2 regions of the Lysinibacillus sp. FSL R5-0849 genome follow, and region 1 is predicted to be linked to the other one. Evidence: a T-box and tRNA genes for the amino acid it is inferred to sense, from the RefSeq annotation. Region 1 holds a T-box; the other holds one or more tRNA genes.
What was found. A T-box is a leader RNA that pairs with one kind of tRNA and senses whether it is charged. The one in region 1 lies ahead of leuS (leucine--tRNA ligase), so its partner is inferred to be a tRNA-Leu.
Positions count from the first base shown of each region.

Region 2: it encodes a tRNA-Leu, which carries the amino acid that the T-box ahead of leuS (leucine--tRNA ligase) is inferred to sense. The anticodon was not compared.

Region 1 is NZ_CP152004.1:3,583,766-3,587,962, reverse strand. Features, by position in the region: gene MKY80_RS17570 (SulP family inorganic anion transporter) at 1-1,409, shown strand, start outside; T-box leader at 1,475-1,685, shown strand; gene leuS (leucine--tRNA ligase) at 1,772-4,189, shown strand.
Region 2 is NZ_CP152004.1:4,213,202-4,217,398, forward strand. Features, by position in the region: rRNA gene MKY80_RS20810 (23S ribosomal RNA) at 1-16, opposite strand, end outside; rRNA gene MKY80_RS20815 (16S ribosomal RNA) at 250-1,801, opposite strand; tRNA gene MKY80_RS20820 (tRNA-Gly) at 1,999-2,072, opposite strand; tRNA gene MKY80_RS20825 (tRNA-Arg) at 2,090-2,166, opposite strand; tRNA gene MKY80_RS20830 (tRNA-Leu) at 2,197-2,282, opposite strand; tRNA gene MKY80_RS20835 (tRNA-Lys) at 2,349-2,421, opposite strand; tRNA gene MKY80_RS20840 (tRNA-Gln) at 2,437-2,511, opposite strand; tRNA gene MKY80_RS20845 (tRNA-Asp) at 2,517-2,592, opposite strand; tRNA gene MKY80_RS20850 (tRNA-Glu) at 2,622-2,693, opposite strand; tRNA gene MKY80_RS20855 (tRNA-Asn) at 2,695-2,771, opposite strand; gene MKY80_RS20860 (SprT family protein) at 2,863-3,321, opposite strand; gene MKY80_RS20865 (Tex family protein) at 3,389-4,197, opposite strand, start outside.

The sequences.
Region 1 (4,197 bases):
TAGGGACCTTAATAAAATTTATTCCCCGTCCTGTAACAATTGGTTTTACAGCAGGTATAGCAGTAATTATTTTTACAGGTCAAATTGCCAATTTTTTAGGACTAACCAATATGACAAGACATGAGTATTTTATAGCGAATATTCAAGAGATAGGAAAGCAAATTGGAACTACTAATATTTTCAGTATTTTAACAGCAGTCATTTGTTTCATAACAATAATGATGACACCTAAATTCTTTCCAAAGGTTCCCGGTGCATTAGTGGGTATTATAGTCTCCACTCTTGTGGCGACTTTCTTTTTTTCAGGTCAAGTGGCTACGATTGCCACAGCCTATGGTCAAATACCTAATACATTACCCTATTTCGCAATACCTACTATTACAATCGAGCGCCTACAGCAGCTTATTGGACCTGCATTTGTCATCGCGATGCTTGGAGGTATCGAGTCGTTGTTATCTGCAGTCGTGGCAGACGGGATGACGAATAGCAAGCATAATAGTAATCGAGAGCTAATCGGTCAAGGAATTGCCAATATCGTAACGCCGATGTTTGGAGGAATACCTGCGACAGGAGCGATTGCTCGTACTGCAACTAACATTAAAACAGGGGCAGTATCCCCAATGTCGGGTATCATCCATGGTGTGTTTGTATTAATCACCTTATTGTTATTAGCACCATATGCTTCCCATATACCTTTAGCAAGTATGGCACCCGTATTAATGGTAGTTGCTTGGAATATGAGTGAACGTAAGCATTTTGCTCATATTATAAAATTGAAATCTGGTGATTCGCTCGTTTTATTAATTACCTTTTTATTAACCGTATTTACTAGCCTTACATTAGCGGTAGAAGTAGGGCTTGTGTTAGCCGTGCTATTGTTTGCAAAACGCATGAGTGAAAAGCTTGTTGTGACAAAGGTACTACCAGACCATTCGAATAAAAGCGAGAAGGTGCAGCATCATGTCGTTCACCAACAGCATGATTGTCCACAAATAAGCTTGTATACCATCGAAGGTCCACTGTTCTTTGGTGCAGCACAAAGATTTGAACAAACGATAGCAAGCACTTTACAACAGCAATCTAGAGTTTTGATATTACGCATGGGGAAAGTGCCCTTTATGGACTCTACGGGTGAAGCATATTTTAGCAATATCATTGACAATTTTACAGCACAGGGTGGCAACATTTTGGTAACAGGGGTACAGGATGACTTAAAGATAGCCCTTCAGCAAAATGGACTTTACGATAAAATTGGAGCCCATCATTTTTATCAGCATACAGGAGAAGCGATTACAAGAGCCTTCAGCTATTTGGACAGAAATCGATGTATTGGATGTCAGCATTTTGCTTTTCATGAATGCAAAGAATTCTCTAAATCTGAGGAAAAAAAGGAATTAATTGTTCAGTAATGGGTAAGCTGTAAACAAAGGCTTGTGCTTTTCAATACTTTCCATTAGAATAAATGCAATATCATGTAAAGACTGTGATGAGGAATAGTAGATTTGTGGTTCTTTTTAGAGAGCTAGCGGCTGGTGAAAGCTAGTAGGAAAGCAAATCGAACTCGCCTACTGAGTCTGCCCGCGTGAAATAGCGTGTGTCGTTTCTTCCGCGTTAAGGAAGCTTGAGCCGAGTGTAATCACTAATTTGGGTGGTACCGCGGGAGTGCAAATTCTCTCGTCCCTTCTATAAGGAAGGGGCGAGTTTTTTTATTTTTTAAATATTTTGTCAATTCTAATGAAGAGCAGCAAGATTCATTGAAGGAGGAAAAAAAATGAGTTTTAATCATCAACAAATTGAAAAAAAGTGGCAGCAATATTGGGCTGATAACAAAACATTCAAAACTGAAAATGAAACAGAAAAGCCTAAATTCTTTGCATTAGATATGTTCCCATATCCATCTGGCGCTGGACTACACGTAGGACATCCAGAAGGATATACGGCGACAGATATTCTATCACGCTTTAAACGTATGCAAGGCTATAATGTATTACATCCAATGGGCTGGGATGCGTTTGGTTTACCAGCGGAGCAATATGCACTTGATACGGGGAATGATCCGGCAGAATTTACAGCGAAAAATATTGCGACATTCAAACGTCAAATTCAAGAGCTAGGTTTCAGCTATGATTGGGATCGTGAAATTAACACGACTGATCCAGAGTATTATAAATGGACACAATGGATTTTTATCCAGCTTTATAACAAAGGTTTAGCTTATGTGGATGAAGTAGCTGTTAACTGGTGTCCAGCACTTGGTACGGTATTGGCGAATGAAGAAGTAATTGATGGCAAATCAGAGCGTGGTGGACATCCAGTAGAACGTCGACCAATGAAGCAATGGATGCTTAAAATTACTGCCTATGCAGATCGTTTAATTGATGACTTAGAGGAAGTTGATTGGCCAGAGTCTATTAAAGATATGCAGCGTAACTGGATTGGACGTTCAGAAGGAGCAGAGGTAACATTTGGTATCGATGGGACTGATGAGAACTTTACCGTGTTCACAACTCGCCCTGATACACTATTTGGCGCTACATATTGTGTGCTTGCACCTGAGCATAAATTAGTGGAACAAATAACGACAGCTGATCAACGTCAAGCGGTTGAAACTTATTTAGAAAAAGTTAAAATGAAGTCTGATTTAGAGCGTACAGATTTAGCAAAAGAAAAAACTGGCGTATTTACAGGTGCCTATGCAGTAAATCCGATTAACGGTAAAAAAGTGCCAATTTGGATTGCAGACTATGTATTAGTGTCTTATGGAACAGGTGCTATTATGGCGGTTCCTGCACATGATGAGCGTGACTATGAATTTGCATCAGCATTCAATTTAGACATTGTTCCTGTTCTTGAAGGTGGGGACATTAGTAAAGAAGCATTTACAGGTGATGGGCAACATATTAACTCTGATTTCCTAAATGGCTTAAATAAAGTAGAGGGTATTGCTAAAGCAATTGAATGGTTAGAGCAAAAAGGCGTTGGAGAGAAGAAGATATCTTATCGTCTGCGCGACTGGCTATTCTCTCGTCAGCGTTACTGGGGAGAGCCTATTCCAATGATCCATTGGGAAGATGGTACGATAACAGCAGTTCCAGAATCGGAATTACCGTTAATGCTACCGAAAACAGATAATATCCGTCCTTCAGGAACTGGTGAATCACCATTAGCTAACATTGCAGAATGGGTCAATGTTGTAGATCCAGAGACAGGTAAAAAGGGACGCCGTGAAACAAATACAATGCCGCAATGGGCAGGATCTAGCTGGTACTTCTTACGCTATATCGATCCTACCAATACAGAAGCAATTGCAGACCCAGAATTACTAAAACGCTGGTTACCAGTTGATATTTATATTGGTGGAGCAGAGCATGCTGTATTGCATTTACTATACGCACGCTTCTGGCATAAAGTGTTATATGATTTAGGCGTTGTTCATACGAAAGAGCCATTCCAGAAATTATTTAACCAAGGTATGATTCTTGGTGAAGGTAATGAAAAAATGTCTAAATCTAAAGGGAATGTTGTGAACCCAGACGAAATCATTGAGTCACATGGTGCAGATACATTGCGTCTTTATGAAATGTTCATGGGGCCACTTGAGGCTTCTGTAGCTTGGTCTACAAATGGTTTAGATGGGGCACGTCGCTTCTTAGATCGTATTTGGCGTCTACTTGTCAATGAAGAGGATGGAACGATTTCAGCGAAAATTCAAGTGTCTAATGATGCAACATTAGAAAAATCATACCACCAAACAGTGAAAAAAGTGACAGAGGATTATGAAGGTATCCGCTTTAATACTGCTATTTCACAAATGATGGTATTTATCAACGATTGCTATAAAGCTGAAGTAATCCCAACAGCTTATGCGGAAGGCTTTGTTAAAATGTTGGCACCAATGGCTCCTCATATCGCAGAAGAGCTTTGGAAGCTATTAGGTCATGAAGGAACACTTTCTTATGAGCAATGGCCAACATACGATGAGTTAAAACTTGTAGATGATGAAGTGGAAGTAGCGGTGCAAGTTGCTGGTAAAGTTCGTGCCAAAATTGTCGTAGCTAAAGATGCTTCAAAAGAAGACATTGAAAAAATAGCGCTTGCAGATGAAAAAGTACAAGAATATATGGCAGGAAAGAGCTTAGTAAAAGTTATCGTTATTCCAGGCAAACTTGTAAATATTGTCGTTAAATAAAGAGACAT
Region 2 (4,197 bases), 630 kb from region 1:
CCTTAATAACTTAACCTATCAGCTTTCAATACACATCGCATTTAACTGCTCGTGTCTTGAAACCTTTTAATGTTATTAAGCCTATAAAAAACTTAAAAAATAAATGTGTTTGTTACTATTTCAATGTCGTTTTATCCAGTTTTCAAAGAACAAGTTTTGAAGTATTTCATTCAGAAGAATGAACCTTCAAAACTGAACGCAAAACGTAATCTTACAAACCCAAGGTTTGTATTCCGAAAATATCCTTAGAAAGGAGGTGATCCAGCCGCACCTTCCGATACGGCTACCTTGTTACGACTTCACCCCAATCATCTATCCCACCTTCGGCGGCTGGCTCCAAAAGGTTACCTCACCGACTTCGGGTGTTACAAACTCTCGTGGTGTGACGGGCGGTGTGTACAAGGCCCGGGAACGTATTCACCGCGGCATGCTGATCCGCGATTACTAGCGATTCCGGCTTCATGTAGGCGAGTTGCAGCCTACAATCCGAACTGAGAACGACTTTATCGGATTAGCTCCCTCTCGCGAGTTGGCAACCGTTTGTATCGTCCATTGTAGCACGTGTGTAGCCCAGGTCATAAGGGGCATGATGATTTGACGTCATCCCCACCTTCCTCCGGTTTGTCACCGGCAGTCACCTTAGAGTGCCCAACTAAATGATGGCAACTAAGATCAAGGGTTGCGCTCGTTGCGGGACTTAACCCAACATCTCACGACACGAGCTGACGACAACCATGCACCACCTGTCACCGTTGCCCCCGAAGGGGAAACTATATCTCTACAGTGGTCAACGGGATGTCAAGACCTGGTAAGGTTCTTCGCGTTGCTTCGAATTAAACCACATGCTCCACCGCTTGTGCGGGCCCCCGTCAATTCCTTTGAGTTTCAGTCTTGCGACCGTACTCCCCAGGCGGAGTGCTTAATGCGTTAGCTGCAGCACTAAGGGGCGGAAACCCCCTAACACTTAGCACTCATCGTTTACGGCGTGGACTACCAGGGTATCTAATCCTGTTTGCTCCCCACGCTTTCGCGCCTCAGTGTCAGTTACAGACCAGATAGTCGCCTTCGCCACTGGTGTTCCTCCAAATCTCTACGCATTTCACCGCTACACTTGGAATTCCACTATCCTCTTCTGCACTCAAGTCTCCCAGTTTCCAATGACCCTCCACGGTTGAGCCGTGGGCTTTCACATCAGACTTAAGAAACCACCTGCGCGCGCTTTACGCCCAATAATTCCGGACAACGCTTGCCACCTACGTATTACCGCGGCTGCTGGCACGTAGTTAGCCGTGGCTTTCTAATAAGGTACCGTCAAGGTACAGCCAGTTACTACTGTACTTGTTCTTCCCTTACAACAGAGTTTTACGAACCGAAATCCTTCTTCACTCACGCGGCGTTGCTCCATCAGGCTTTCGCCCATTGTGGAAGATTCCCTACTGCTGCCTCCCGTAGGAGTCTGGGCCGTGTCTCAGTCCCAGTGTGGCCGATCACCCTCTCAGGTCGGCTACGCATCGTCGCCTTGGTGAGCCGTTACCTCACCAACTAGCTAATGCGCCGCGGGCCCATCCTATAGCGACAGCCGAAACCGTCTTTCAGTGTTTCACCATGAGGTGAAACAGATTATTCGGTATTAGCCCCGGTTTCCCGGAGTTATCCCAAACTATAAGGTAGGTTGCCCACGTGTTACTCACCCGTCCGCCGCTAACGTCGAAGGAGCAAGCTCCTTCTCTGTTCGCTCGACTTGCATGTATTAGGCACGCCGCCAGCGTTCGTCCTGAGCCAGGATCAAACTCTCCATAAAAGAAATTTGATTAGCTCAAATTGTTTTGCTGGCATCAATTTTGATGTCCGAAATTTTGTTTCGTTCACTAGCTAAACTAGCTACTTAAAACTTTATTGATTACGTTTTGCTTGTTCAGTTTTCAAGGTTCATAACGTTGTCGAATCAGACAACTATTTAATCTTATCAAACAACCAAGAGGTTGTCAACACTTTTTTTGGAGCGGGTGATGAGAATCGAACTCACGACATCAGCTTGGAAGGCTGAGGTTTTACCATTAAACTACACCCGCATTATTTTTAAAAAATATGGCGCGCCCGGCAGGAGTCGAACCCACAACCTTCTGATCCGTAGTCAGACGCTCTATCCAATTGAGCTACGGGCGCATATGAATTAATTAACTTTGTAATTGACTTTGGTGCGGCCGAGAGGACTTGAACCTCCACGGGGTTGCCCCCACTAGGCCCTCAACCTAGCGCGTCTGCCGTTCCGCCACGACCGCATTCAATTAGTAACTTTCTTATTATACTATACATCAATAGAAAGTCAACCTTTTTCTTAAAAGAGATGAGCCATGAAGGACTCGAACCTTCGACCCTCTGATTAAAAGTCAGATGCTCTACCAACTGAGCTAATGGCTCAAATTAAGAAATGAATGGCTGGGGTACTAGGATTCGAACCTAGGCATGACGGAATCAAAATCCGTTGCCTTACCGCTTGGCTATACCCCAATAAGTGGCGGTCCCGACCGGGATCGAACCGGCGATCTCCTGCGTGACAGGCAGGCATGTTAACCGCTACACCACGGGACCAATATTATTTGCAAAGTAAATTATGAAAATGACCCCTACGGGATTCGAACCCGTGTTACCGCCGTGAAAGGGCGGTGTCTTAACCACTTGACCAAGGGGCCATGGCTCCGAAGGCAGGACTCGAACCTGCGACAACCTGATTAACAGTCAGGTGCTACTACCAACTGAGCTACTTCGGAATAATGAGTGTTATGTTGTCGTCGTTATCTTGTCGACTTTTACTATTATAGGGATAACTCAACAATACGTCAATCTTTTTTTAATATTTTTTTACTCTAATAATTTAAGCCTGCCCAAACACTTGCTACAACAGTACTTTTCAACATTCATTTTAATTTTTCTTACATATAATTGCTGGCAATTAGTACATGTATAGGTGTAGCGTCGTTGTTTTTTTATAGATGATTTAGAAGTATGTAACGCTGAACAGAAACGAGGTGCCTTTACTTTATTTAATAGTTCCCTGAATTCTTTATCCCGATGCTGATACCCCTTACCTTCAATATGTAAATGGTAATGACACAGTTCATGAAGTACAATGCCTTGAATTTCCTTAATACCATATAATTCAAAAGCATATGGATTGATCTCAATATTGTGCGTTTGTAAAAGATATCGCCCGCCCGTTGAACGTAACCTTCCATTAAAATAAGCTTGGTGTATAAATGGTTTTTGAAAACTTTCCAAAGAAATTCGACATACAAGCTGTTGTAGTTCCTCATTGTCCAACTTGATCACCTCCAACAACAAGAATACCACACTGTGTAGTATGCACAGCGTGGTAAAAATTTATTACTCAATCTAATAATTGATTTTTAGGAGGAAGCATTGTTAAAGAAATCCGCCCTTTACTAACATCAATCTGTTCAACCCAAACGGTTACAATATCTCCTAACGCCACAACTTCTAATGGATGTTTAATGCGTTTATTTTGAAGTTTTGAAATGTGCACAAGTCCATCTTGCTTCACACCAATATCAACAAAAGCTCCAAAGTCTACTACATTTCGCACAGTTCCCTGTAGCTCCATACCAACTTTTAAATCTTCCATTTTCAATACATCTGTTTTCAGCAATGGCTGTGGGAACGCATCACGTGGATCACGGCTTGGCTTCATCAAAGTATCTACAATATCTTGAATCGTTACAACACCAATCTCTAGTACTCCACTTAATTGTTGAATATCCAAAGCAGCAATAGCTTCCTCCGCCTTCTTCGTTCCAAGTTCTTTTTTATCGATCTTTGCCTCTCCTAAAATCTGTTCTGCAAGATGATAGCTTTCAGGGTGGATACCTGTAGAATCAAATGGATTTTTTGCCTCAGAGATACGTAAGAAACCAATGGCTTGCTCATAAGTTTTCGCACCCAATCTTGGAATTTTCTTTAATTGTACACGGGTAGTGAATTGACCATTCTCTTCTCTAACCTTCACGATATTTTCTGCAACTGTTTTAGATAAACCAGAAACGTATTGTAAAAGTGATGAAGAGGCCGTGTTTACATCAACTCCCACTTGGTTAACTGCTGTTTCTACTATAAATGTTAATGATTCATTTAATTTCTTTTGAGAAACATCATGCTGATACTGCCCCACTCCAACTGCTT